2 regions of the Micromonospora sp. NPDC005215 genome follow, and region 1 is predicted to be linked to the other one. Evidence: riboswitches for the same ligand, from Rfam matches in the RefSeq annotation. Region 1 holds a riboswitch; the other holds the start of a gene.
The links. Region 1 has a riboswitch for cobalamin ahead of ABZU25_RS23685 (ribonucleoside-diphosphate reductase subunit alpha). Riboswitches for the same ligand answer to the same signal wherever they lie in the genome.
Positions count from the first base shown of each region.

Region 2: it holds a riboswitch for cobalamin, as region 1 does, so the genes downstream of both, cobN (cobaltochelatase subunit CobN) here and ABZU25_RS23685 (ribonucleoside-diphosphate reductase subunit alpha) in region 1, are expected to answer to the same signal.

Region 1 is NZ_JBEXHQ010000034.1:60,742-75,191, forward strand. Features, by position in the region: gene ABZU25_RS23645 (N-acetyltransferase family protein) at 1-203, opposite strand, end outside; gene ABZU25_RS23650 (metalloregulator ArsR/SmtB family transcription factor) at 299-700, shown strand; gene arsB (ACR3 family arsenite efflux transporter) at 697-1,773, shown strand; gene ABZU25_RS23660 (arsenate reductase ArsC) at 1,789-2,223, shown strand; gene ABZU25_RS23665 (winged helix-turn-helix domain-containing protein) at 2,773-3,000, shown strand; gene eno (phosphopyruvate hydratase) at 3,196-4,461, opposite strand; gene ABZU25_RS23675 (MerR family transcriptional regulator) at 4,580-5,509, shown strand; gene ABZU25_RS23680 (ribonucleotide-diphosphate reductase subunit beta) at 5,649-6,644, opposite strand; gene ABZU25_RS23685 (ribonucleoside-diphosphate reductase subunit alpha) at 6,686-9,004, opposite strand; cobalamin riboswitch at 9,200-9,416, opposite strand; gene ABZU25_RS23690 (L-fuconate dehydratase) at 9,981-11,375, shown strand; gene ABZU25_RS23695 (FadR/GntR family transcriptional regulator) at 11,385-12,107, shown strand; gene ABZU25_RS23700 (ATP-binding cassette domain-containing protein) at 12,212-13,030, opposite strand; gene ABZU25_RS23705 (ABC transporter substrate-binding protein) at 13,030-14,082, opposite strand; gene ABZU25_RS23710 (ABC transporter permease) at 14,123-14,450, opposite strand, start outside.
Region 2 is NZ_JBEXHQ010000054.1:11,968-26,417, forward strand. Features, by position in the region: gene ABZU25_RS29220 (hypothetical protein) at 1-583, opposite strand, end outside; gene ABZU25_RS29225 (RNA polymerase sigma factor) at 576-1,157, opposite strand; gene ABZU25_RS29230 (hypothetical protein) at 1,278-1,613, shown strand; gene ABZU25_RS29235 (inositol monophosphatase family protein) at 1,695-2,498, opposite strand; gene ABZU25_RS29240 (DUF5919 domain-containing protein) at 2,495-3,388, opposite strand; gene ABZU25_RS29245 (MBL fold metallo-hydrolase) at 3,426-4,064, opposite strand; cobalamin riboswitch at 4,500-4,629, shown strand; gene cobN (cobaltochelatase subunit CobN) at 4,964-8,632, shown strand; gene ABZU25_RS29255 (VWA domain-containing protein) at 8,629-10,923, shown strand; gene cobO (cob(I)yrinic acid a,c-diamide adenosyltransferase) at 10,984-11,595, shown strand; gene ABZU25_RS29265 (cobyrinate a,c-diamide synthase) at 11,589-12,944, shown strand; gene cobI (precorrin-2 C(20)-methyltransferase) at 12,941-13,720, shown strand; gene cobM (precorrin-4 C(11)-methyltransferase) at 13,717-14,450, shown strand, end outside.

The sequences.
Region 1 (14,450 bases):
GACACGGCGATCCAGCCGAGGACCGCCCCGTCGTGGTCGGCGGCCACGAAACGGTGCGCGGTCAGGCGCGTGGTGTCGAACGCCGCCCAGGTTGGCGCGGTGATCTCGAAGCTGGCATCGCCGGCGTCCAGGCCGGCCTGGTAGATCGCCAGGACCCGGTCGGCGTCGGCGTCGGCCATCGGGCGCACTGTGATGTCGGCCATCAGCGGGCTTCCTTCCGGAAGAGTTCAGGCGGCTGTCTTGACGTCCGTCGAATCAGACAGTTGCACACTGATTAGATAGGTGTCAACCTAGAGCAATGTCGAATCAAGCAGCGCCGGACTGCTGCCCCCCGCTGACCGAGCGGCGCGTACCGGCCGAAGCCGCTGCGGTGCTCGCGCCCGCGTTCAAGGCGCTCGGCGACCCGGTACGGCTGCAACTGATGTCGATGATCGCCTCCGCCGAGAGCGGCGAGATCTGCGTCTGCGACCTGACCCCCGCGTTCGACCTGACCGGCCCGACCATCTCGCACCACCTCAGGACACTGCGCGAAGCGGGGCTGGTCGACGCCGAGCGCCGGGGCACCTGGGTCTACTACCGCGCCAGGCCGGCCGTCCTGGGCCAGCTCGCCGCACTCCTCACCGTGGCACCGGCACCCCACGAGGACGGGACGTCCCTCCTCCGTCCCACCCAGTCAGTCGACCGACGGCAGTGCCCGTGAGCACCGCCATTCAGAGCGACCCGGCCGAGAGCGCCGTCGTCGGCCGTCTCTTCCGACTCGACCAGTTCCTACCGGTCTGGATCGGATTGGCGATGGTCGCCGGCCTGCTCCTCGGTCGCCTGATTCCCGGCCTGAACAGCGCGCTGGACTCGGTGGCGGTCGGCGGGATCTCGCTGCCGATCGCGATCGGCCTGCTGATCATGATGTACCCGGTGCTGGCGAAGGTCCGCTACGACCGGCTCGACACCGTCACCAGCGACCGCCGACTGCTGATCTCCTCGCTGGTCCTCAACTGGCTCATCGGCCCCGCCCTGATGTTCGCCCTGGCCTGGATCTTCCTGGCCGACCAGCCCGCGTACCGCACCGGCCTGATCATCGTTGGTCTGGCCCGCTGCATCGCCATGGTCATCATCTGGAACGACCTCGCCTGCGGTGACCGGGAGGCCGCCGCCGTCCTGGTCGCGCTCAACTCGGTCTTCCAGGTCGTCGCCTTCGGTCTGCTCGGCTGGTTCTACCTCTCCGTACTCCCCCAGTGGCTGGGGTTGTCCGGCGCCGAGTTGACGATCTCGGCCTGGGACATCGCCCGCAACGTGCTCATCTTCCTCGGCATCCCACTGCTCGCCGGCTACCTCACCCGTCGCCTCGGCGAGCGCGCCAGGGGCCGCGACTGGTACGAGGCCCGCTTCCTGCCCAGAATCGGCCCCGCAGCCCTCTACGGGCTGCTGTTCACGATCGTGATCCTGTTCGCCCTGCAGGGAGACGCCATCACCAGCCGACCCCTGGACGTCGTGCGCATCGCGCTGCCCCTGCTCGTGTACTTCGCCCTCATGTGGGCCGGGTCCTACGCTCTCGGCCGGGCCATCGGTCTCGGCTACGAGCGCACCACCACCCTGGCCTTCACCGCGGCCGGCAACAACTTCGAACTCGCCATCGCCGTCGCGATCGGCACCTTCGGCGTCGCCTCCGGTCAGGCCCTCGCCGGGGTGGTCGGCCCGCTGATCGAGGTGCCCGTCCTGGTCGGACTGGTCTACGTCTCGCTGTGGGCACGCCGCCGGTTCTTCACCACCCCTTGATCGAGAGGCACCACCATGAGTGACAAGACCAGCGTCCTGTTCGTCTGCGTCCACAACGCCGGCCGTTCCCAGATGGCCGCCGGCTGGCTACGCCACCTCGCCGGCGACACCGTCGAGGTCCGCTCGGCGGGCTCCGCACCGGCCGAGACGATCAACCCCGCGGTCGCGCAGGCCATGCGGGAGGTCGGCATCGACATCACCGACCAGACCCCCAAACTTCTGGAGTACGCGACCGCGGAGTCCTCCGACGTCATCGTGACGATGGGCTGCGGCGACACCTGCCCGGTCTTCCCCGGCAAGCGCTACGAGGACTGGAAGCTCGACGACCCGGCCGGCAAGGGCGTCGACGCCGTCCGCCCCATCCGCGACGAGATCCGGGGCCGGGTGGAGAAGCTCCTCGCCGAACTCAACCCCGCCGAAGGGCGCCACTGGCGATCCCCGGTGTCCTGAACACTATCGGCGGAGGCGAACCCTCCTACGAAGAGGACGCACGTCGTGGCGCAACCGCGACCTAGAGTCGGTCGCCAGTCCGCCCATCTCGGGGAACCAACGTCTTCACTTCTGCAACATGATCGATGCGGCGTCCGCCACGACACCCAACGACCAGTCGAGCTGACGGCATGTGCCCTGATTCGCGCACTCAAGGCAGCCGCCTGAACGCCACGGCCGGTCAAGTAGCCGAGTCCAGTGAGCATCAAGGGTCCTCATCGCGGCGAACAGCTCGTCTGCCCGACTCACAGGTTCATCGATCGGCACGGCAAGCACCCTCCCGCGATCACAACGTTGGCCCCACCTGGGGGCAGAGACCATGGGTCGTGCTCCCCAGGTGGGTGTGCGGCCGAGGACCCAGGAGTTTGCCGAAACCAGGGAAACCGGCCAAGCTGCAACCTATTCCAACTTGTAGGAGCAGGTCAAGGTATCTCATGGAACTTGTTGGAACAGGTCTACCCGTGATCAGATTGGACTGCCGAAACCAGGGAACCCTACGGAGCTCGATCCATGCCGACCGAACGAGTGGACTACCGGCGCATCGCCAACGAGATCGCGGGAAAGATCAAGTCTGGTGAGCTTGCTCCGGGCGAGAAGCTGCCGTCCACCCGTGAGCTGGCCGAGCAGTACGGCGTACACATCTCGACCATCAACCGGGTCATGACGATCCTCAAGGACCGCGAGTTGGTCGAGGGCCACCCAGGCAAAGGTGTCTACGTCGCAGAAGTCGAGAGCTGAACGCGCCGCCTCCTCGATCAGGTGATGAGAAGTAGGTCAACGCCGTTGTATCAGGCAAGCGGCAGTCGGGCGACGCCGCGCCCCTGGGCGGCCGGGTCCACGTAGATGGAGTGTTCGACCAGGCCCGCCGATGATCTCGGCCATCGGCGGGTTCCTTTCCGGTCGTGGGACAGCTACCGCGACTGGGCAGGGGCCTCAACGGGCCCCGGCGTAGACAGCGCGGTCGCCGAGTTCCTCCTCGATGCGAATGAGCTGGTTGTACTTGGCCGTGCGGTCCGAGCGCGACAGCGAGCCGGTCTTGATCTGGCCGCAGCCGACGCCCACGGCCAGGTCGGCGATGGTGGTGTCCTCGGTCTCGCCGGAGCGGTGCGACATCACCACCCGGTAGCCCGCCTTGTGGGCGGCGTCCACCGTCGCGAGGGTCTCGGTGAGCGTGCCGATCTGGTTGACCTTGACCAGGATCGCGTTGGCGTAGCCGCCCTCGATCCCGTCGCGCAGCCGGTCGACGTCGGTGCAGAAGACGTCGTCGCCGACCAGCTGCACCCGCTCCCCCGCCAGCCCGGTCAGCCGCTTCCACCCGGCGATGTCGTCCTCGGCCATCGGGTCCTCGACCGAGCTGATCGGGTACCGGGAGACCAGGTCGAGCAGGTAGTCGACGTGCTCTTCGACGCCGCGCTGCCGCCCCTCGCCGACATAGTCGTAGACGCCGTTGCGGAAGAACTCCGAGCTGGCCGGATCGAGGCAGATCGTCAGGTCGGTGCCGGGCTCGTAGCCGGCGTCCTCGATGGCGCGCAGCACGAAACGCAGCGCCTCGTCGGCATCCGTGACGTTCGGCGCGAAGCCGCCCTCGTCACCGACGTTGGTGCTGTGCCCGGCCGCCGCCAGGGACGCCCGGAGGGTGTGGAAGACCTCCGACCCCATCCGGACCGCCTCGGCGAACGTCTGCGCCCCGACCGGAGCGATCATGAACTCCTGGAAGTCCAGCGGGTTGTCGGCGTGCGCGCCGCCGTTGATGATGTTCATCATCGGCACCGGCAGCAGCCGGGCACCCACCCCACCGACGTAGCGGTAGAGCGGCTGCCGGTGCGCCAGCGCCGCCGCCTTGGCCGTCGCCAGGGACACCGCGAGGATCGCGTTTGCGCCCAGTCGACCCTTGTCCGTCGAAGCGTCGAGCGCGATCATCGTCTCGTCGATCAGCGCCTGGTCCTCCGCGTCGAGCCCGATCACCGCGTCGGCGATCGCACCGTTCACGGCGGCGACCGCCGTCGTGACGCCCCTGCCGTGGAAGCGCGTGGGGTCCCCGTCGCGCAGCTCGACCGCCTCGTTCGTCCCCGTCGACGCCCCGGAGGGTACGGCCGCGCGCCCGGTCGAACCGTCCGTGAGCACCACGTCGGCCTCCACTGTCGGGTTGCCCCTGCTGTCGAGGATCTGCCGACCCCGTACCCGGCTGATTGCCGTCATCACACACTCCCTGCTCACGATGCCTTTTCGCAGCCAGACTGGCAGGAAACGGCGGTCCTGGCACCGCGACGATGGACACGTTGACCCGTACCCCGGGGTGCGGGTTTAGGGTCGCGGGATGCGGGTGGGTGAACTGGCACGGCGGACCGGAACGACGGTCCGGGCCTTGCGGTACTACGAGTCGGCCGGGCTGGTCGTGCCGCGACGGCTGGGCAACGGCTATCGCGAGTACGACCCGATCGCGGTGCGGCTGGTGGCCCAGATCCGCGAGCTGATGGCGCTCGGCCTCACCGTCGAGGAGACCCGCCCGTTCGTCGAGTCGATCGCCGGCGGTGCCGACGACACCGACGTGTGCGCGGCGGCGGTGGCCACGTACCGCAGCACCATCACCAACCTGCAGGAACGGATCGGCAGGTTGACCGCCCAGCGGAACGCGCTGGACGCGCGCCTCGACGCCACCGCGACCCAGGTCGTCCCCGGCGGCGCGGGGGTCGGCGTCGACCCCGCCGCGCTGGTCGGGACCAGCCTGCCGCCCCTGTCCTTCTACGGCACCGACGGCCGCCCGGTCGATCTCGGCGCGCTCGGCGCCGGGCGCAGCGTCATCTTCGTCTACCCCCTGACCGGGCGGCCGGGCGTCGACCTGCCCAACGGGCTGCTGGAGGTCCACGGCGCCCGGGGCAGCACCGAGCAGGCCGCCTGGTTCCGCGACCACCACGCGGAACTCCGCTCGGCCGGCGCGGCCCGGGTGTACGGCCTGTCCGCGCAGTCGACCGGATACCAGCGGGAACTCGCACACCGGCTGCGGCTGCCCTACCCGCTGATCCCCGACCCGCGGCTGACCCTGGCCGCCGCCCTGCGGCTGCCGACCCGCACCGCCGGGGACATGACGCTCTACGAGCGGTTGACCCTGATCATCGCCAACGGCGAGGTGGAACACGTCTTCCACCCGATCCCGGACCCGGCGTCGCACCCCCTGCACGTCATGCGGTGGCTCACCAAGCGACGCCGGGCCCCGGGATCGGTCGCCGCCTGGACGAGTGAGTCCTAACCCTGGCTCGGGCTGTTTGCGCAGCCGACGGTGACCGCCTGTCACCTTTGTGGGGGCGGATGTGGTAGTGAGCGGTATACCTCAGAGTCATATTCATACCTCTGGGGTATACCGCTCACCAGCACATCGACATGGCGGGCTAGAAGTCGTCGTCGAAGGCGACAGTGCCGGCCACCCCGACCTGGTACGCCGAGACGCGCCGCTCGAAGAAGTTGGACAGCTCCTGCACGTCCTGCAACTCCATGAAGGCGAACGGGTTGCTCGACCCGTAGTGCGGGGCGATGCCGAGCTGGGCCAGGCGGCGGTCGGCGACGTGCTGGAGATACTCCCGCATGTCGGCCAACGTCAGGCCGGGCACCCCGTGGCCCACCAGGTCCTCGGCGAACTGCACCTCACACTCGACGGCCTCGGCGAGCATCTGCCGCACCTGGTCGGCGAGGTCGTCATCGAACAGGTCCGGCTCCTCGGCGCGGACGGTGTCGACGACGTCGAACGCGAACGCCATGTGCATCGACTCGTCGCGGAACACCCAGTTGGTGCCGGAGGCGAGACCGTGCAGCAGGCCACGGGAGCGCAGGAAGTAGACGTACGCGAACGCGCCGTAGAAGAACAGCCCCTCGATGCAGGCGGCGAAGCAGATCAGGTTGAGCAGGAACGTCCGGCGGTCGTTCCGGGTCCGCAGCTCCCGCAGGTCGTTCAACGAGTCGATCCAGCGGAAGCAGAACTCGGCCTTACGGCGGATCGACGGGATGTTCTCGATGGCCGCGAAGGCGGCGAACCGTTCGGTCTCGTCCGGCACGTACGTGTCGAGCAGGTTCAGGTAGAACTGGACGTGCACGGCCTCCTCGAACAGCTGCCGGGACAGGTAGAGGCGACCCTCGGGGCTGTTGACGTGCTGGTAGAGGTTGAGCACCAGGTTGTTGGCGACGATCGTGTCGCCGGTGGCGAAGAACGCCACCAGGCGGCCGACCAGGTGCCGCTCGGCCGGGGACAGCTTGTCCAGGTCGGCGAGGTCGGCGTGCAGGTCCACCTCCTCGACCGTCCAGGTGTTGCGGATGGCGTCGCGGAACCGGTCGAAGAAGTGCGGGTAGCGCATTGGGCGGAGGGTGAGGTCCATCCCGGGGTCGAGCAGCATGTGCGTGGTCCTCGTGTCTGGGGTGGTGGGGTCGGCGGGGGTCACTGGCAGGCCTCGCACGACTCGGGGTTCTCCAGCGAGCAGGCCAGCGCCTCCGCGTCGGCCGTCACCGGGGCGACGACCGATACGGTGGCCTGCTGGATCCGGGTGGCGGGGCGGGAGCGCAGGTAGTAGGTGGACTTCAGCCCGGCCTTCCAGGCGTACAGGTACATCGACGAGAGCTTGCCGATGGTCGGTGCGGCCAGGAACAGGTTCAGCGACTGGGACTGGTCGATGAACGGGGCGCGGGCGGCGGCCAGGTCGATCAAAGCGCGCTGCGGCAGCTCCCAGGCGGTGCGGAACAACTCGCGGACGCCGGCCGGCAGCTCGGCGATGTCCTGCACCGACCCCTCCGCCCGCTTGATCGCCGACCGGATCCGGTCGGTCCACAGGCCACGGGCCTTCAGCTCGCGTACCAGGGCGGTGTTGACCTGGAGGAACTCCCCCGACAGGGTCTCGCGCTTGAACAGGTTCGACACCTGCGGCTCGATGCACTCGTAGCATCCGGCGATCGAGGCGATGGTGGCGGTCGGGGCGACCGCCACCAGCAGCGAGTTGCGCAGCCCGTCCGCCTCGATCCGGCGGCGCAGCGCGTCCCACCGGGCGGTCTGCGTGCCCTGGACACCCCACAGGTCGGGCTGCAACCGGCCGCGTGCGGCGCGGGTCTGCCCGTACGCCGGGTGCGCGCCGAAGTCGCGCGCCAGGTCGGCGGAGGTCTCCAGCGCGGTCAGGTACAGCTCCTCGCTGATCCGGGTGGACAGCTCCCGGGCAGCCGGGGAGTCGAACGGCAGCCGCAGCGCGAAGAAGACGTCCTGCAGACCCATCAGCCCGAGCCCGACCGGCCGCCAGCGCGGGTTGCTCGCCGCCGCCTGCGCGGTCGGGTAGTAGTTGATGTCGATGACCCGGTCGAGGAAGGTGACTGCGGTACGGACCGTGGCGCGCAGCCGCTCCCAGTCGATGCCGCCGTCGGTGAGGTGGGCGGCGAGGTTCACCGAGCCGAGGTTGCACACGGCGGTCTCGGCGTCACTGGACACCTCGATGATCTCGGTGCACAGGTTGGACAGGTGCACCACGTTGCCGTCCTCGGCGGTCTGGTTGCACAGCCGGTTCGCGGCGTCCTTGAAGGTCATCCACCCGTTGCCGGTCTGGGCCAGGGTGCGCATCATCTTCCCGTACAGCTCCCGCGCCGGGACCTGCCGCACGTAGCGGCCCTGCGCCTCGGCCTCCCGGTACGCGGCGTCGAACCGCTCGCCCCACAGGTCGGGCAGTTCGGGCACCTCGTGCGGGTCGAACAGCGACCACGTCTCGTCGGCCTCGACCCGGCGCATGAACTCGTCCGGGATCCAGTTGGCCAGGTTCAGGTTGTGGGTGCGCCGGGCGTCCTCGCCGGTGTTGTCCCGCAGTTGCAGGAACTCCTCGATGTCCGGGTGCCACGGCTCCAGGTAGACGCAGGCCGCGCCCTTGCGCCGGCCGCCCTGGTTGACCGCGGCGACGCTCGCGTCCAACGTGCGCAGCCACGGCACGATCCCGTTGGACTGCCCGTTGGTGCCGCGGATCAGCGCGCCCCGGGACCGGACCCGGGAGTACGCGATGCCGATGCCGCCGGCGAACTTGGACAGGTTGGCGACCTGGGCGTACCGCTGGTAGATGGAGTCCAACTCGTCGCGGGGGGAGTCGACCAGGTAGCAGGAGGACATCTGGGTGTGTCGGGTGCCGGAGTTGAACAGCGTCGGTGAGCTGGGCAGATAGGCCAGGCTGGACATCAGTCGGTAGAAGCCGACCGCCTCGTCCGGCGTCTGGGACAGCCCGCAGGCCACCCGCAACAGCCAGTACTGCGGGGTCTCCAGCACCAGCCGGCTGGTGGGGTGCCGCAGCAGGTACCTGTCGTACACCGTGCGCAGGCCGAAGTACTCGAATCGCCGGTCGCCGGCCGGATCGACGGCGTCGTCGAGCATCGGGGCGTGCGCGGCCACGAACGCGGCGGTGTCGTCGCCGATCAGGCCCTCGGCGTGGCCGGTCCGGATCGCCGCGCTGAACGAGGTGACGCCCTGCCGACGCACCTCCTTGTCGACGTAGCCGGACAGCAGCCGGGCGGCGAGGCGAGAGTACTGCGGTTCCTCACCGATCATCTCGGCCGCGGTCTGGATGGAGAGCCGGTCCAGCTCGGCCGTCGTCGCGCCGTCGTACAGGCCGCTGATCGTGCGGGTGGCGACGCGCATCGGGTCGACGTCGGTCAGGTCGTCGGCCCACCGCTCGACCGCCCGGACGATCTTGTTCAGTTCCACCGATTCGGTGGTGCCGTTGCGCTTGCGAACCTGCATCGGCGTCCGCCGCACGGCCGCGTCGCCGCCTGCCGGGACTACCTCGGTGACTGTCACCACTCACTCCTCGCGAGTTCGAGACCTGATGGCCCCTCGGACGCGTGGAGACAGACACCGGCGGACGCCACGCCGGCACGGCGTGGGTCAGATGGCGTCAGCCGTCCCACGCGGCCTCGGACCGCCGCCCACCCGGGTGCGGGTACGCGGCGCGCTGGCAGGTCTTCGGACTCGCGGGCACGACCGGTTGGCCGGTCTCCTACTGGCCGTCGCTTCCCGGGCCGCTTCGTGGCCCAGTGCTGATGACGGCTGTCGTTCCCACTCACCGCTGCGGGACAGTCCCGGATTCACACCGGGTTCCCTCTTGCCTCGACCGCTCGGGATGAGCGGCCGAACCAGCTGCGTCCGACACCATATATAGGGACGCTGCCGTTGTCACACCCCACATGTCGGTCCCGGGTGTGTCGACGGCGGTGCCCGTGATGGTCGTCACCGGCTTCGACAACCAGGCCGAGCCGCGCCGACGCGCGACCGGCCGACGCCCGCGCGGAACGCGGCGACCGAGCGGGTGTCGACATTCGGAAAGGTGTGATGTATTAAGTCTTTAGATGTAAAGACCCCTACCCATAACCGGCCGTCAATGCAAGTATCCGGAGTGGACATCCAATCTTCTGGGCCACTCTCCGCTTCCGGCACCGTCGTCCCCATCGGGCTGGGAGCGCCTTGGCAGCCCACGAGCCGAGGAGGAGCCGCCACCCGTTGAGGGTGCCCACCAGCGCGACGAACCTCGCCGCCCCTGCGGTCGGGCCGGTGGACCGGGCACGGCGGTCGAGAGGACGGCTCGACGACGAATCCTTACCACGAAAAAAACATTAGATGTCTTTGATTCCTGGGTGATCGACGTCGTTGACGCGTCGGATTGGCCCTCCGTATACTCCCAGAGATCATCTGATCTTTAGCCTAGCCGGGCGAGGAGCGCATGCCGCAGATCACCGCCGTCACCGTCGAGGACGTTCGCTTTCCCACCTCCCTGACCGCTGACGGCTCCGACGCCATGAACAAGGACGGCGACTACTCGGCGGCCTACGTCGTCCTGCACACCGACGGCGTCGACAGCACCGGTGCGCCACTCGCGGGCCACGGCCTGACCTTCACCATCGGCCGAGGCAACGACATCGTCGTCGCGGCGGCCGTCCACCAGGCACGGCGCCTCGTGGGCGTGGACGTCGCGACAATGGCGGCGGACATGGGCGCGGTCTACCGCCTGCTCACCTCCGACTCCCAACTGCGGTGGCTCGGCCCGGAGAAGGGCGTCGTCCACCTGTCGCTGGCCGCCGTGCTGAACGCGTCGTGGGACCTGGTCGCCCGGGTCGCCGGCAAGCCGCTGTGGCGGCTGCTCGTCGACATGTCCCCCGAGCAACTCGTCGACATCGCGGACCTGCGCTACCTGTCCGACGCGCTGACCCGGGACGAGGCACTGTCCATCCTGCGCGCCAAGGAGAGCACGAAGGCCGCCCGTCTCGCCGAGCTCGACCGGACCGGCTACCCCGCCTACACCACCTCGGCCGGCTGGCTCGGCTACGGCGACGACAAGCTGCGCCGGCTGTGCCAGGAGGCGGTGGACAGCGGCTACGGCTACGTCAAGCTCAAGGTGGGCGCCAACCTCGACGACGACATCCGCCGGTGCGGCATCGCCCGGGAGATCCTCGGCCCGGAGCGCAACCTGATGATCGACGCCAACCAGGTGTGGGACGTCGGCCAGGCCATCGAGTGGGTCAAGGCGCTCGCGCAGTTCGAGCCACTGTGGATCGAGGAGCCCACCAGCCCCGACGACATCCTGGGCCACGCCGCCGTCCGCCGCGCCGTCGCGCCGATCGGAGTCGCCACCGGCGAGCACTGCCACAACCGGGTGATGTTCAAGCAGTTGTTCCAGGCCGAGGCCATCGACTTCTGCCAACTGGACACCGGCAGGCTGGCCAGCATCAACGAGATCGTCGCCGTGCTGCTGCTCGCCGCGAAGTTCGACATCCCCGTGTGCCCCCACGCCGGCGGTGTCGGGCTGTGTGAGATGGTCCAACACGTCTCGGTGCTCGACTACGTCGCGATCTCGGGAGATCTCACCAACCGGGTCACCGAGTTCGTCGACCACCTGCACGAGCACTTCACCGACCCGTGCGTCATCCAGGACACCGGCTCGGGCAGCGGTTACGTCCTGCCCCGCCAGCCCGGCTACTCCACGCGGATGCACCCCGAGTCGGTCGAGCTCTACCGGTTTCCCGACGGTCACTACTGGGCGGCGACAGACCCGACTACGGTGTCAGTTTCGGAGCCGTACGTGATCGCGGGTGGGGCGGCCACCCCCGCCGGCCGCTAGGGGGATGTCATGTCGCGCACCGACGAGGTCGTGAACGGCATCAAGCGGATGATCCTCGAAGGGCATTTCAAGCCCGGGGACCGACTGCCCATCGAGAAGGACCTCGCCGAGTCGCTCGGCGTCTCACGGGGCTCGCTGCGCGAGGGGATGTCGGCTCTGTCGATCCTCGGCATCGTCAACATCCGCCAGGGTGACGGCACCTACGTCACCAACCTCGACGCGCCGCAACTGCTGGCCCCGATGGGCTTCGTCGTCGACTTTCAGGGTCAGGGCGACCCACGGCACGTCCACATCGTCCGGCGGCTGCTGGAATGCGAGGCCGCCCGCCTGGCGGCGACCAGGATCACCGACGAGGCCCTCGCCCAGGCGGGGGAACTACTCGACGAGGCGGCTCGGATCGCCGGTCGGTCGCCGCAGGAGCACGAACGGATCATGGAGATCGACATCGCGTTCCACCGGATCATCGCGCTGCACGCCGACAATCCGGTGCTCGTCGGTCTGATCGAGGCGTTCGCCGGGCGCACTCTGCGCGGGCGGCTCTGGCGGAGCCTGCACGAGGAGGGCGCGGACCGGCGTACCCACGACGAGCACGTCGCGATCCTGAAGGCCCTCGTGGCCCGCGACCCGGAGCGCGCCCGGATCCGCATGGCCAACCACCTGATCGGGGTGGAGGAAGCGCTGCACGGGCAACCCGACGACGGTGAGGCCAACGCCGAGCCGGCACGGTTCTGAGCGCCCGCCCCGGCGTACGCCGGGCCGCTTCGCACCCGCCTGCGGCCCGGCGGCTCCGGGGCGCGCCCCCGATCGCGTGATCGCGCGCGCCCCGGTCGACGAGTTCAGCGTTCGTCCCGCTCTGCGCCGGTGCTCCCGGTCATCGCCGCGACCAGGTCGTCGGTGGTGACCTCGTCGGCGCGTAGCCGGGCCGCCCGACGGCCGAGCCGCAGCACCTCGACCCGGTCGGCGATCTCGAGCACCTGCGGCATGTTGTGGCTCACCAACACCACCGACATGCCGGCGTCGCGGGCCCGCCGGACGACGTCGAGCACCCGCCCGGTCTGGACGACACCGAGCGCCGCGGTCGGCTCGTCGAGGATGACCACGTTGGTCGCCCAGATGATGGCGCGGGCCACCGCGACGCACTGTCGCTGCCCACCGGACAACATCGCGATCGGGGTGGTGACCCGGGGGATCCGCACTCCCAGTTCGTCGAGGGCCGCGGCGGCGCCCTGCCGCATGGCGCGCTTGTCCAGCAACCCCAGCCGGCCGAGCGGTCCCGAGCGCAGGATCTCCCGACCGAGGTACAGGTTGGCGGCCACGCTCAGGTCGTCGGCGACGGCCAGGTCCTGGTAGACGGTCTCCACCCCCGCGCGCCGGGCGTCGACCGGCGTGGAGAACTGGACGGGACGACCATCCACCCGGATCTCGCCCTCGTCGGGCGGGTGCACACCGGACAGCGTCTTGATCAGGGTGCTCTTTCCGGCGCCGTTGTCGCCGATCAGCGCGACCACCTCACCCCGGTGGACCGTGAAGTCGGCGCCGCGCAGCGCCTCGACGTGCCCGAACCGCTTGACGATGCCACGGGCTTCGAGGACCGGCGGTTCGTCGGCGGTCGGTTGCTTGTCGCTCTCGGCGGTGGCCGTCGGGGTCGCGCCCATCACTGCACCGGGGGGTTGGCGCAACTCGGCTCGAGCACCGCCTTGATCTCCGCGGAGTCGATGTTCTCCTTGGTGACGAACGTGACGCCGGTGTCGGCAGACGCCAGCGGCGCCTTGTCCCGCAGGTGCTTCACCATCTTGTCGACGCCGAAGTAGCCCATCTTGAACGGGTTCTGCACGACCAGCGCCGAGATCTGGCCGCTGCGCACTCCGGCGATCTCGTCCGGGGCGGCGTCCCACCCGATGATGACCACCTTGCCGGACTTCCCGGCCGCCTGGATGGCCTGCGCGGCGCCGAGCACGCTCGGCTCGTTGGCCGCGAAGATGCCGGCGAGGTTGGGGTTGGCGGTGAGGATGTTCTCGGTGACGCGTCGTGCCTCGTTGACGTCGCTGCGGCTGGGCTGCTGGCCGACCAGCTTCAGGTTGGGATACTGGGCGAGGCCGGCCTTGAAGCCGTCCACCCGCTCGGTGTTGGTCTGCGACCCCGGCTGGAACTCGACGAGCGCCACCTGGTGGTTGCCGGGACCGAGTTCGGTGGCGAGCAACTTCGCCGCCTCGGTGGCCGACGCACGGTTGTCGGTGGCGAAGAGCGGCACGTTCGACGGCTGCGGGCTGGTGCCAGAGTCGATCATCGCGACCGGGATCTTCGCGGCGAGCGCCTGGTCGGTGGCGGGCGCCAGCGCACTGGAGTCGGTCGCCGCGTACACGATGCCGTCGACCTTTTTGGTGACGAAGTTCTGGATCAGGTTGACCTGGCCCTCGACATCGGTCTCGGTGGTCACCCCGTCCCACTGGACGGTGACGTCCCCCGCGCGCTGCGCGGCGCACTCCGCGCCCGCCTTCACGGTGTTCCAGTAGTCGGCACCGACGGCCTTCGGCACGACGGCGAGCTTCAACGGGCCGCTCGCGTCCTTCGTCGCGCCGTCGCCCCCGTCGCGGACCTCGACCCCGCCGCAGGCGCTGAGCAGAGCGGTCGCCGCGGCCGCGGCCAGAACGGCTCGTACACCCAGGATCGACCGTCGCGTCCGCCGGCTGGTGGTGGTGTGCGCCATGGTGTGTGTCCTCTCTCGTTCGGAGTCTCGGAATGGCATGTCAACCCCGTGATTCCAGCCGCCGGCGGCGGTACTGGTCGAAGTAGACGGCGGCCCAGATGATCAGGCCGACGATCACCTGTTGGTAGTGGATGCTGATGTCGAGCAGGACGGCGCCGTTGCGCACCAGGGCGATGAGGAACGCGCCGATGATGGTCCCGACGATCCGGCCCTGGCCACCGAAGAGACTCGCGCCGCCGATGACCGCGGCAGCGATGACATCGAGCTCCAACGAGATCCCGTAGTTCGGCTGGCCGGAGTTGACCCGGGAGGCGGCGATCATGCCGCCCAGCCCGACCAGCACGCCCGCCAGCACGTACACCCCGGTC
Region 2 (14,450 bases), on a different contig from region 1:
CTCCCGACCGGTCCACATACGACAGCACGTGCGGGCGGTCGACCCACACCGCGAAGTCGCCGTTGACCTGGACCCAGTCCACTCCCGGCGGCGTGACCTCCTTGTGGAAGGACAGGTTGAGGCGACCGTCGAACGCGTCGACGCGCAGCGCGCCGCCGTCGTAGAGCAGGGTCGCGACCCGGTAGATGCCCGTGGGATCGGGGTCGGCGACCAGCACCCGCTCGGGTGGACCCAGCTTCGCCGGTAGGCGGATCGGGAACCGCACCGCCCGTTGTGCCTCTTCCAGACCGGCGGCCCGCTGCGCGGGCAATGGCGACGCGACGCCACTGGGCACCGTCGGCGCGGGCGATACGGCGATGCTGACGCCGGCAAAGCGCAGCAGCCCGGTAACCGCGTCGGCGACGGCGGCACGGGTCGGCGGCAACACCGCCACGAGCAGGGCGACGAGCGCCGCCGCGGCGAGCGGACGCCACCGCCGCACCGGGCGGTGTAGCCGTCCGCGGACCTGGGCGCGCACGTCGGGCGGCTCGGGCGTCTCCAGCCAGGCGGACAGGTCGCGCAGTTCCCGTTCGAGGTCACCCATGCCGGACCTCCTCCCGGTCGAGCAGGCCGCGAAGCTTCGCCAGCGCCCGGGACGTGCGCGACTTCACCGTTCCCCGGGGCCAGCCCAGTGCCGCCACCGTCTCCTCCTCGCTGAGATCGAGGAAGAACCGGCAGACGATCACCTCGCGGTCCCGCACCGGGAGTTGCCGCAGGGCCCGCACCAGCGCGGCGCGGCGCTCCCCGGCGAGGACCGCACCCACCGCCGCGTCCTCGGCGATCTCCGACGTCGGGTTCGCCGCCGCGGCGCGCAGGACGAGCCCGTCGCGCCGGCCGCGGGACCGGTGCAGGTTGCGGGTCTCGTTGGCGACGATCGCGAGCAACCATGATCGAAAGGACGAATCACCCCGATAACGGGACAACTTGCGGTACGCCTTCACGAACGCCTCCTGGATGACGTCCTCGGAGTCCGAGCCCGCGCCGAGCAGCACCGCCGTCCGGTACGCGGACGCGGTGTGCCGAGCGACCAGGAGGTCGTACGCCTCCAGGTCGCCGGAGCGGGCGCGGGTGACGAGCACGTCGTCGTCCAGGGAAACCTCCGTTCGGGTCACACTCATGACACCGCCCACGCTTGGCGGGTTCCAGCCCTCGTCGGGTCAGCTTCCTCCCACCCGGCGTGCAGCGTATTGCCAGGATTCGGTGCTGCACTGGAGGGGCGTCGAGGGAAGGAGTGGGGCATGAGCTGGTTCAGTCGCCGGTCCCGGGGTGCCGAGGCGACCCCGACGAAGCTGGATCGGGAGGCGACCCGGGACGACCTCGCCGCGCTGGAGGCGTTCGTCCTGAGCCGGCGCGGGGTGGAGTTCTACCTGGAGCCGGAGACCACCGCGACGGACACCACCGTGGTGGCGATCGCCCACGACGGGGAGTGGATCCGTCGCCGTACCGGCACGCCCCGCGCGGCGGGGTCCATCGCCCGCAAGCACGCGGTGCCGCTGTACGAGGCGGGCCGCACCGGCTACCCGGAACGGATGCGGGTGTGGAACCGGGCGCACCCGGAACGGCACGCCCGCTGAGGCTCGTCTGCTCAGGCGTTCTCGACGGCCGAGCGGGCCTGCTGAACTTTGCGCCTGCCGGACCCGGCCTGTCCCTGCGGGTCAGGTTGCTGCGCGTGCGAGTGCTCGCTGAACGAGCGTGAGGATGGGCGGAAGGAGCAGGTCGTTGCCGGCGACGGTAGCGACAGCATCCACACTGTGGCGCGTGCCGTCGATGTCGACCACCAGCGCGCCAGCCTCTCGGGCGATCACGACGCCCGCGACAGTGTCCCAGGGCTTGTTGTTGAGCATGATGAACGCGTCAATCCTGCCGTGGGCCAACCAGGCGAGGTCGATCGCGGCGGAACCATGCATGCGTATCCGTTGGACGTGCTGGGCGAGCTGCTCAGTGACGGCAAGTCGTTCGGTGTTCTTCCGGCTGGCCTCGGTCCCGACCGCGTAGTCGCCGATGGCGACGACGGCGTCCTTGAGGTCGGTGACCCCGCTGGCGTGGATGCGTCGGTTGTTGGCGTAGGCACCGTGTCCCGTGGCGGCGTGGTATCGGGTGCCGAGGAACGGGAGGTCGATGACGCCGAGGACGGAATGGGTCCTGTGGATGAGGCCGAGGGAGATCGCGCACAGGGGTGAGCCGTGGATGAAGTTGACGGTGCCGTCGACCGGATCGAGTGCCCAGGTGAGTGTGCTGGCGTCGCCGCTACTGCCGTACTCCTCGCCGAGGAACCCGATGTGGGGCGCCTTGGCGGCCAGATGCTCGCGGACCGCTCGCTCGATGGCGTAGTCCAACTCGGAGGCCATGTCGCGGTCACCCTTGAAGGTCAGCGCACCGGGCTGGAGCGTCCGCATCAGGTCGCGCGCCAGGTCCACGGCCTCCTGTGCGAGGGGAAGAAGGCGGGCATAGTCGGTCATAGCTGGCGGCTGCGCTCCCACAGTGAGCTGAACATCCCGTCGAATATTGGGTAGAGGCCGGAGGGGGCAGCGTTGCGCTCGATGACCATCGTCGGGCAGTCGACCCCTCGCATCTGCGGTAGATAGTGCTGAACAACGCAGAGCCGGTCGTCGACCAGAAGGATGTTGGCCCGGACGGATTCGTCGTACACCCGAACGGCGAGGCGGTCACGCGCTTCCGCCGGGAGCCGGTTGCTGATTCGGCAAGCCAGGTTCTGGATGTTGAGTTCGGTGAGTGCGCTGAGATGTCCCTCTGGATAGTCGTCTTCGCGCTCCAGCTGCCGTATCGTCGCGCCGTCCGGATCAAGGAACAGGCAGCGGAGGCGACCGCCGGCGGCGAGGAGCTTCAGGAGGTGATTGTCGGCGTATTGCTGACAGATGAGGTTGAGTGACAAGCCCGCCGCGCGGATGTCCCTGGCCTGGTTGAAGAGGACATGCGGCGGCAACGCCGCGGTGAAGTCAGATCGGTTGGAATAGATCGCGGTGACGTCGCCCAGCCGGTCGCGATCAACCCTGCCGAGCTGGGGGTGCCTGAGGTCCTGTTCTGTTGAGGCCGAATGACGTTCGCCGAGGAGAAGCGTCATGCGTGCGTGGCTCGGCATGGACAGGCCGGCGCAGATGCGGGAGAGGACGTGGATGCTGCTGACCCGTCGGGCGCCGCTGGTGATCTCGCTGACCTGGGCCTGGCTGAGACCGGTGGCGATACCGAGATTGGTCTGGCTGGCGCGGGTGGCTCGTTGCACAAGCCGGAACACCTGAGCGATGTCCCGAGCGGTCAGGGCGTCGAGCATGTCGGAGGTCTCCCACAGCAGGTGCGGGATGGTGAACGGTGGGGCGGTTCGAATGCTCACGCCACGCGCCCTTCCCGCCTCTGGGGTGAGGGTCAGCTTATCCAGTGGGCAACCGGCGCGGCCCGGACGACATCCGGAGAGCGGGTAGAAAATATCCCCCGAGGAACCACCCGCCGTGATGGATGCCGGCGATTGCGGCGATCAGGCTCGGTACGTGAGACCTTCGTGCCGCCCGCACCTGCCGATGCGCCCAGCCTGGCTGTGCCGAAACTGCGCCGCCCCATGGCCGTGCTCCCGCGCGCAACTCGATCTCGTCGCCGAGTTCTACGGTCACTCCCTGGCCCTGGCGCTCTACCTGGCGTCCTGCATGAACGAGGCGATTCACGACCTGCTCAGCCTCGGCGGTCGCCCTGACCTTGCCAAGATGCACGCGCGCTTCCTCGGCTGGTTGTCGCTGACTCGTCGCCCTCGACGCGATGGAGCCGACTGATGCGCCTCGGCGGCGGGGCGTCGGTCGGGCGGCTTCGGCGCGCAGCAGTAGCACGGTCGTCTCGTGCCCGATGATCTCGACCCCGGGCCAGGCGCAGGCGCCCCAGACGTGGTCCCAGTGGTGGTGGGTGTAGACGAGCCAGCGCGGCTGCGGTAGCCCGGCGGCGGTCAGCGCGGCCTGGACCTCGCGGGCGTGCGCGGGGCTCTGCCCGGCGTCGATCATCACACTGCCGCGCTCGTCGGCCACGACGGCGACACCAGCCTGGACCGCCGCCGGGTCGGGATCGCCGGGAGAGAGTCAGACGCGGCCCGCCAGGTGGTGAAACTGCGGGGCGACCACCGTGATCGAACTCCGATATTGACCGCGGACACTGCCGGGGTGTCTGCCGATCCTAGGCGCGGGTGCCGCGTGTCACCGCCCCATCCGGCGATCGGCGCAGGCCAGAGTATGTGCGCCCAGCCTTTGCTCTGCTTACCTATGCGCACCGGGCACGGAGCGTCACTGGTGCACATAGGTAAGCAAAGCAAAGGGGGCGCGGCATTGATGTTGGGGGTATGCGAAGTGCGGGTTCGCGGTCACCGAAATCGGTCAAAGTCGATGGGTTGCGTTCGGCTGGCGGGGCCGGGCCTGCGTTGACCGGCGGCGCGGCGGTGTGGCAGCATTCGCGGCCTGACGGCAGTGAAGGAAGTCGGTGCGAATCCGACGCGGTCCCGCCACTGTCACCGGGGAGCGATCCCCCCTCGTGAGTCACGGCCGTGTGTCTGCGGCTGGAAGGCCGGGGGAGAGCGTCGATCCGGAAGCCAGGATACTTCGGCCGTCGGGATGTACCCCAGGGCGTGGACACCCGAGGAGGACCCGATGACGCACGGCGTCGCATGCACCGACGAACATCGCCATGACAGGTGTCGTGGGCGCCGCACCGCGCCCACGACCGGCCGCGCCCGCGTGCTCCGGGCCGGCCTCGTCGGCGTGCTCCAGGTCGACGCGGCCGGCCGCCGGTCCCGCTGAGCTGAGCGCCCGGCGCTGACCGGCCCGACGTCCGCGTCGGCGAGTCGGCCGCGCCGTCGTACCGGCTGACGCCGCACCCACCCGCTTCGTCCAGGTCGCCTCCGTGGCCGCCCGGGCGTCACTCTCCGGAGCCTGCCGTGCGCATCCTGCTGCTCTCCACCGCCGACACCGACCTGCTGGCCGCCCGCGCCAGCGGGGCCGACTACCGGCTCGCCAACCCCGCGCGGGTCGCCGCCGACGAGGTGCCCGCCCTGCTCGACGTGGTCGCCCTCGTCGTCGTACGCCTGCTCGGCGGTCGGCAGGCGTGGCCGGACGGCCTCGCTGCGGTGCTCGCCACCGGTGTGCCGACGGTCGTGCTCGGCGGCGAGGCGCTGCCCGACGCGGAGCTGATGGCGATCTCCACAGTGCCGTCCGGGGTCGTCACCCAGGCGCTGGCCTACCTGGTCGAGGGTGGGCCGGACAACCTCGGGCAGTTGGCCCGCTTCCTCTCCGACACGGTGCTGCTCACCGGCGAGGGGTTCGCCCCGCCCGCGCCCACCGCCGCGTACGGCGTGCACGGCCAGCACCCGACCGACCCGGAGCGGCCCACCGTGGGGATCGTCTTCTACCGGGCGCACGCCCTGGCCGGCAACACCGGCTTCGTCGACGTGTTGGCCGAGGCGGTGCGGGCGGCCGGCGGCAACCCGCTGCCGATCTTCTGCGGCTCGCTGCGGGGGCTGACCACTGGCGCGGGCCCGCTCGGGCTCTTCGCCCGCTGCGACGCGCTGCTGGTCACCGTGCTCGCGGCCGGCGGCGCGGTCGCCGCGGACGCCTCCGGGGGCGGCGACGAGGACGCCTGGGACGTCGGCGCCCTGGCCGCCCTGGACGTGCCGATCATCCAGGCGCTCTGCCTCACCAGCACCCGCGCGCAGTGGGCCGGCAGCGACGCCGGGCTGTCCCCGTTGGACGCGGCGATGCAGGTGGCCATCCCCGAGTTCGACGGCCGGATCGTCAGCGTGCCGTTCTCGTTCAAGCAGATCGACGCCGACGGGCTGTCGGTCTACGCCGCCGACGCCGACCGGGCCGCCCGGGTCGCCGGGATCGCCGTGCGCCACGCCCGGCTGCGGTACGTGCCCAACGCCGACAAGCGGATCGCCGTGGTGCTCAGCTCGTACCCCACCAAACACTCCCGGGTCGGCAACGCCGTCGGGCTGGACACCCCGGTCTCGGCGGTCCGGCTGCTCGCCGCGCTCGCCGAGGCCGGCTACCACCTGGGCGACGCGCCGGTGCCCGACGACGGTGACGCGCTGATCCACGCGCTGATCGCCGCCGGTGGTCACGACGTGGAATGGCTCACCCCGGAGCAGCTGGCCGCCGCCGAGGCCCGGATACCGGGGCCGACGTACCGGCGGTGGTTCGACAAGGTCCCCGCCGAGCTGCGCGAGCGGATGCGCGAACACTGGGGTGAGCCGCCCGGCCAGCTCTACACCGAGGGCGGGGACATCGTCCTCGCCGGGCTGCGCTTCGGCAACGTGGTGCTGCTGATCCAGCCGCCGCGCGGCTTCGGGGAGAACCCGATCGCCATCTACCACGACCCGGACCTGCCGCCCAGTCACCACTACCTGGCCGCGTACCGCTGGCTGGCCGCGCCGAGCGCGGACGGTGGCTTCGGCGCGGACGCCGTGGTGCACCTGGGCAAGCACGGCACCCTGGAGTGGCTGCCCGGCAAGGGCCTCGGCCTGGCCGCCGACTGCGCGCCGGACGCGGTCCTCGGCGACCTGCCGCTGGTCTACCCGTTCATCGTCAACGACCCCGGCGAGGGCACCCAGGCCAAGCGCCGCGCGCACGCCGTGGTGATCGACCACCTGGTGCCGCCGATGGCCCGCGCTGAAACCTACGGCGACCTGGCCAAACTGGAGCAACTGCTCGACGAGTACGCCACCGTGCAGGCCCTCGACCCGGCGAAGGTGCCCACCGTGCGGGCGCAGATCTGGGACCTCGTACGCGCCGCGGAACTGCACCACGACCTGCACGCCGAGGCGATGCCCGACGCGGACGACTTCGACGACTTCGTGCTGCACCTCGACGGGTACCTCTGCGAGGTCAAGGACGTGCAGATCCGCGACGGGCTGCACATCCTCGCCGACGCGCCGACCGGTGAGCCCCGGGTCAACCTGGTCCTCGCGGTGCTGCGCGCACCCCAGATCTGGGGCGGCGCCTACGCCCTGCCCGGCCTGCGGCAGGCCCTCGCCGTCGCGTACTCCCTCGACGAGCAGGCGCTGCTCGCCGCACCGGGAGAACGACTGACGGTGCCCACGACGCTGACCGACGTGGTGGACGGGCCGGCCGGCACCGCCGCCGACGCCGTCGACCTGATCGAGGCGCTCGCCCGGCGGTTGGTCCTCGGCATGGAGACGCTCGGCTGGGACGCCGGGGCCGTCGACGCGGTGGTCGCGGAGGTGACCGGCCAGCCGATGCCGGACGTCGCCGCCGTGCTGCTCTTCGCCGCCACCGAGCTGGTGCCCCGGCTGGATCGCACCACCGACGAGCTGACAAACACCCTCGGCGCGCTCGACGGCCGGTTCGTGCCGCCCGGCCCGTCCGGCTCACCCACCCGGGGCCTGGTCAACGTGCTGCCCACCGGCCGCAACTTCTACTCCGTCGACCCGAAGGCCATCCCCAGCCGCAACGCCTGGGACGTCGGGGTGGCCCTCGCGGACTCGCTGCTGGCCCGGCACCTCGCCGACACCGGCGCGTACCCCCGCTCGGTGGGGTTGACAGTGTGGGGCACCAGCGCCATGCGCACCCAGGGCGACGACATCGCCGAGGTGCTCGCCCTGCTGGGTTGCCGGCCGGTGTGGGACGAGCGGTCCCGGCGGGTCACCGGCATCGAGGTGGTGCCGACCGCCGAGCTGGGTCGACCGCGCGTCGATGTGACAGTGCGGATCTCCGGCTTCTTCCGGGACGCGTTTCCGCACGTGGTGGCGCTGCTCGACGACGCCGTCCGGCGCATCGCCGCCCTGGACGAGCCGGACGAGGAGAACTACCTGCGCGCGCACGTCGCCGCCGACCTCGCCGAGCACGGCGACGAGCGGCGGGCCACCGCCCGAATCTTCGGCTCGAAGCCCGGGGCGTACGGCGCGGGCCTGCTGCCCCTCATCGACGCCCGGACCTGGCGCAGCGACGCCGACCTGGCCGAGGTGTACGCGGTGTGGGGCGGCTACGCCTACGGCCGGGGCCTGGACGGGCGGGAGGCGCGCGCCGACATGGAACGCTCCTTCGCCCGGATCGCGGTGGCGGTGAAGAACCAGGACACCCGCGAGCACGACATCGTCGACTCCGACGACTACTTCCAGTACCACGGCGGGATGGTGGCGATGGTCCGCCACCTCACCGGCACCGCACCGCAGGCGTACGTGGGTGACTCGGCGATGCCGCACGACGTGCGTACCCGCACGCTGGGCGAGGAGACCCGGCGGGTGTTCCGGGCCCGGGTGGTCAACCCGAAGTGGATCGCCGCGATGCGCCGGCACGGCTACAAGGGCGCGTTCGAGCTGGCCGCCACAGTGGACTACCTGTTCGGCTACGACGCCACCGCCGGAGTGGTCGACGACTGGATGTACGAGCACCTGGCCGCCGCGTACCTCTTCGACGACACCACCCGCGAGTTCCTGGAGCAGTCCAACCCGTGGGCGCTGCGCGGCATCACCGAGCGGCTGTTGGAGGCCGCCGACCGAGGGCTGTGGGCCAAACCCGAGCCGGCCACCCTGGACCGGCTGCGCGACACGTACCTGGCCAGCGAGGGCGACCTGGAGGACCGGGCATGACAGTCACCTATCCGTTCAGCGCGGTGCTCGGCATGGCCGACATGCGGTTGGCGCTGCTGCTCAACGCGGTCTCCCCGGCGATCGGCGGCGTGCTGGTCCGGGGCGAGAAGGGCACCGCGAAGTCCACCGCCGTGCGGGCGCTCGCCGCGCTGCTGCCCCCGGTGCGCCGGGTCGCCGGCTGCCGCTTCGGCTGTGACCCGGCCGAGCCGGACCCGGCCTGCCCGGACGGGCCGCATCCGGTCGACGCCACCGCCGAGACCCGCCCCGCCCGCCTCGTCGAGCTGCCGGTCGGCGCCGCCGAGGACCGGGTGGTCGGCTCCCTGGACCTGGAGAAGGCCCTGGGCGAGGGGGTACGCGCCTTCGAGCCGGGTCTGCTCGCCGCCGCCCACCGGGGGGTGCTCTACGTCGACGAGGTCAACCTGCTGCACGACCACCTCGTCGACCTGTTGCTCGACGCGGCGGCAATGGGCCGTAGCCACGTCGAGCGGGAGGGCGTCTCGGTCAGCCACGCGGCCCGGTTCCTGCTGGTCGGCACGATGAACCCGGAGGAGGGGGAGCTGCGCCCGCAGTTGCTCGACCGGTTCGGGCTCACCGTCGAGGTGGGTGCCAGCCGGGACCCGGCGGTCCGCGTCGAGGTGGTCCGCCGTCGGCTCGACGCCGACGCCGACCCGGCCGGGTTCGCCGCCCGGTGGGCCGACGCCGACGCGGAGATCGCCGGCCAGGTGGCCGCCGCCCGCCGCCGGCTGCCCGGGGTACGCCTGCCGGACGCCGCGCTGCGGCAGATCGCCGAGGTGTGCGCCGCGTTCGACGTGGACGGCATGCGCGCCGACATCGTCACCGCCCGGACCGCCCTCGCCCACGCCGCCTGGCACGGTCGGGACCGGGTCAGCATCGACGACGTCCGGGTGGCCGCCCGGCTGGCCCTGCCGCATCGCCGCCGCCGCGACCCGTTCGACACCCCCGGGCTGGACGAGAAGCGCCTGGACGAGGCGTTGCAGCGCGCCCAGGACGCCCACCCCGACGACCCGGACGACAGTGGCCCGGACGACAGTGGCCCAGACGACCGTGGGCCGGACGGCGGTCCGGACGACGGCGGTCCGGACGACGACGGCGGATCCGACCGGCGTGGCCGGGACGGCGGTGGCCCGTCTGGCGGTGGCCCGTCTGGCGGTGGTGGCCCGCAGGGCGGTGCCGGCAGCGGCGTCGACCGCAGCGGCCCCGACGGTGGTGGCCGCTCCGACGGCAGCGGCGATGGAGTCGACAGCGGCGCATCCGGCTCGGTCGATCACCCGGCGTCCCGTGCCGACGCCGGCCCGGACGGGCGTACCGACGGGTCGCCCGGAATCGACGACGGGTGGCCGCAGCGCCCGACCGACGACCGGGGCGGACAGGGTCAGCACCCGGGGGCACACAGCGGTCGGGACGCGGCGGCCGGTGGTGACGACCCGGCCCGGAAGCGGGGCAGCGGCGGGGAAGGTCAGCCGGTGGCCGTACCCCGGGGTGGGTTGCGGGCGCGGGTGCTCACCGCGCCCGGGGTGGGTGACGGGGTGCCCGGCCGGCGTTCCCGGGCCCGCACCGGGCGGGGGCGCACCACCGGGGCGCGGGTGCCGACGGGCCGGGTCGCGGCCCTGCACCTGCCGGCGACGGTTCGTGCCGCCGCGCCACACCAGGCCTCCCGGGGGCGGCTGACCGGGCCGCTGCGGTTGCGGCCCGACGACGTGCGCGAGGCGGTCCGGGAGGGACGGGAGGGCAACCTGGTGCTGTTCGTTGTGGACGCGAGCGGCTCGATGGGAGCCCGGCAGCGGATGACCGCCGTGAAGGACGCGGTGCTCGCCCTGCTCACCGACGCCTACCAGCGGCGGGACAAGGTCGCGGTGATCGCCTTTCGGGGGGCCGCCGCTCGGACGTTGTTGCCGGCCACCTCGTCGGTGCTGGCCGCCTCGACCCGGCTGGCGGAGTTGCCCACCGGTGGGCGTACGCCGCTGGCCGAGGGGCTGCTCGCGGCCGCCGGCCTGCTGCGGGTGGAGCGTCTGCGCGACCCGTTGCGGCGAGCTCTGGTCCTCGTCGTCACCGACGGCCGAGCCACGGCGGGCACCCGCCCGCTGGACCGCGCCGCGGCAGCCGCCCAGGTGCTCGCGGCGACCGGCGCGCACTGCGTGGTCGTCGACTGCGAAACCGGCCCGGTCCGCCTGCACCTGGCCCGCCGACTGGCCACCCAGTTGGGTGCCTCGCACCACCCCCTGGCCGCCCTCACCCACCCCCACGGTTCCGCGCTTCCCGTCGCGGTGTGAGGGACGACCGGCACCGATGACAGACCGAGACCGCACGATCGCGCGAAGGGGAGACCGCTGATGCCGCAGGGACAACCGAGCGTGGTGCCCGCCGACGGGTTGACGACCCGGCAGCGGCGGCACCGGCCACTACTGATCGTCCACACCGGACAGATGAAGGGCAAGTCGACAGCGGCCTTCGGGCTGGCGTTGCGGGCCTGGACGGCCGGCCTGCCGATCGGCGTGTTCCAGTTCGTCAAGAGCGCCAAGTGGCGGGTGGGCGAGGAGAACGCCTTCCGGGCGCTCGGCGAGGTGCACGAGCGCACCGGCCAGGGCGCGCCGGTGGCCTGGCACAAGATGGGCGAGGGCTGGTCGTGGATTCAGCGCGGCGGCGAGGCCGACCACGCCGCCGACGCGCTGGAGGGTTGGCGGCAGATCCAACGTGACCTGGCCGCCGAGCGCTACGGGCTGTACGTGCTTGACGAGTTCACCTACCCGATGAAGTGGGGCTGGGTGGACGTCGACGAGGTGGTCGCCACCCTGGCCGACCGGCCCGGCTTCCAACACGTGGTCATCACCGGCCGGGACGCCGACCCCCGCCTGGTCGCCGCCGCCGACCTGGTGGCCGAGCTGACAAAGGTCAAGCACCCGATGGACGCCGGCCAGAAGGGCCAGAAGGGCATCGAGTGGTGAGCACATCCTGGGCGCTGCCCCGGCTGGTGGTCGCCGCGCCGGCCAGCGGCCACGGCAAGACGACAGTCGCCACCGGGCTGCTCGCCGCGCTGCGCCGTCGCGGCCTGACGGTCAGCCCGCACAAGGTGGGCCCCGACTACATCGACCCCGGCTACCACGCCCTCGCGGCCGGGCGACCCGGGCGCAACCTCGACCCGTTCCTGGTCGGGGCCGAACGGATCGCCCCGCTGCTGCGACACGGCGCGAGCGTCCCGACACCCGCCGACATCGCCGTCGTGGAGGGCGTCATGGGTCTGCACGACGGCGCGGTCGGCCGCCGCGACTACGCCTCCACGGCGCACGTCGCCCGGCTGATCGAGGCACCCGTGCTGCTGGTGCTGGACACCACCGCGCAGGGCCGCTCGGCCGCCGCGCTGACGCTGGGCATGGCCGCCTTCGACCCGGCGGTACGGATCGGTGGAGTGATCCTCAACCGGGTCGGCTCGCCCCGGCACGAGACGCTGCTGCGCGACGCCCTCGCCGAGGTGGGCGTACCGGTGCTCGGGGCGGTCACCCGCGCCGCCGAGGTGGCCGCGCCGGCCCGGCACCTCGGGCTGGTCCCGGTCGCCGAGCGGGCCCCCGAGTCCCTGGCGATCGTCAGCGCGCTCGCCGAGCTGGTCGAGGCCACAGTGGACCTCGACGCGGTGCTCGACCTGGCCCGCACCGCCGCACCGCTGACCACCCCCGCCTGGGACCCGGTCACCGCCGTCGGCGGGCCGGCCGACGCCGAACGGCCACTCGTCGCGCTCGCCGGTGGCCCGGCCTTCACCTTCTCGTACGCGGAGACCGCCGAACTGCTCACCGCGGCCGGCGCGGACGTCGTCACCGTCGACCCGCTGCGCGACCCGACGCTGCCCGCCGGCACCCGCGCGGTGGTCATCGGCGGCGGGTTCCCCGAGGCGTACGCCCAGGCGCTGGCCGGCAACGCCACGCTCCGCGCCGAGCTGGCCGACTTCGACGGGCCGATCGTGGCCGAGTGCGCCGGGCTGCTCTACCTCGGGCGGTCCCTGGACGGTGTGCCGATGTGCGGTCGGCTGGACCTGACCGCCCGGATGACCGGCCGGCTCACCCTCGGCTACCGCGAGGCCGTGGCCGTCACCGACTCCCCGGTGGCCCGCGCCGGCGAGCCGGTACGTGGCCACGAGTTCCACCGCACCACCACCGACCCGCAGCACGGTGACCGGTCGGCGTGGCGCTGGGACGACGCGGAGCACGGCTTCGTGAGCGGTCGGGTGCACGCCTCCTACCTGCACACCCACTGGGCCGGTCACCCCGCTGCGGCCCGCCGCCTCGTCCAGGCGTGCCGATGAGCGCCGACGCCACGCTGACCGGGGTGGGAGTCGGCCCGGGTGACCCGGAACTGCTCACCGTCAAGGCGGTGCGGGTGCTGCGCGAGGCCGACGTGGTCTTCGTACCCGTGCTGGCGGACCGGGTCGAGCCCACGGTGACCGCCGCCGCGACGCCGGCGGGTGCGGACGCCGGGCGGGCCGAGGCGACCATCCGGGAGTACGTGGCGGCGGACCGGCTGCGCCGGCTGCCGTTCGCCCTCGACGACCGGGGTGGGGTGACCGCCCGGCGGGCGGCGGCCTGGGACGACGCGGCCCGGGTGGTGGTCGAGGCGATCGACGCGGGCGCGCGGTCACTGGCGTTCGCGACAATCGGTGACCCCAACGTCTACTCCACCTTCGGCTACCTGGCGCAGAGCGTCCGGGCCCTGCGCCCGGCGGTGCGGGTGGCGACAGTGCCCGGCGTCACCGCCATGCAGGAGCTGGCGGCCCGCAGCGGCACCCCGCTCTGCGAGGGACGCGAACCGCTGACCCTGCTGCCGGCCACCGCCGGTCTGGCGCTGTTCGCCGACGCCCTCGCCGGGCCGGGCACCGTGGTCGCCTACAAGGGCTGGCGGCGGCATCCGGAGCTGCTCGCCGAGCTGCGCCGGCAGGGCCGGGTCGCCGACGCGGTGCTCGGGCGCAGCCTGGGGCTGCCCGGCGAACACGTCGGCCCGGTCGACGACACCACCCACGACCTGCCGTACCTGTCGACGCTGCTGGTCCCGGCCCGCCGAGACCGCCGAGGAGGAAAACTGTGACAAGCGACGGCACTGTGTGGTTCGTCGGCGCCGGCCCCGGGGCGGCCGACCTGCTGACCCTGCGGGCCGCCCGGGTGATCGCCGAGGCGGACATCGTGATCTGGGCGGCCAGCCTGGTGCACGTCGACGTGCTCGACCACGCCCGGCCCGGCGCGGAGATCGTCGACTCGTCGCAGCTGCCCATCGAGGGTGTGCTGCCGCTCTACCAGCGGGCCGCCGAGCAGGGGCTGACAGTGGCCCGGATCCACTCCGGCGACCCGGCGCTGTGGGGCGCGATGCAGGAGCAACTGGACGTGTGCCGGGCGCTCGACCTGGCCGTCGAGATCGTGCCCGGGGTCTCCTCGTTCACCGCCGTCGCGGCGATCGTCGGGCGGGAGCTGACAGTGCCCGAGGTGGCCCAGTCGGTGATCCTCACCCGCCTCGAAGGTGGCAAGACCCCGATGCCGCCCGGCGAGCGGGTCCGTGACTTCGCCCGGCACGGCACCACAATGGCGCTGTTCCTCTCCGCCGCCCGGTCCGGGCAGGTGCAGGCCGAGCTGCTGGCCGGCGGCTACCCGGCGGACACCCCGGCCGTGGTGGCGTACCAGGCGACCTGGCCGGACGAGCTGGTGGTGCGGTGCACGGTGGGCACCCTGGAGGCGACGGTCAAACAGCACAGGCTGTGGAAGCACACCCTCTTCCTGGTCGGGCCGGCACTGGCCGCCGAGGGCACCCGCTCGCACCTGTACCA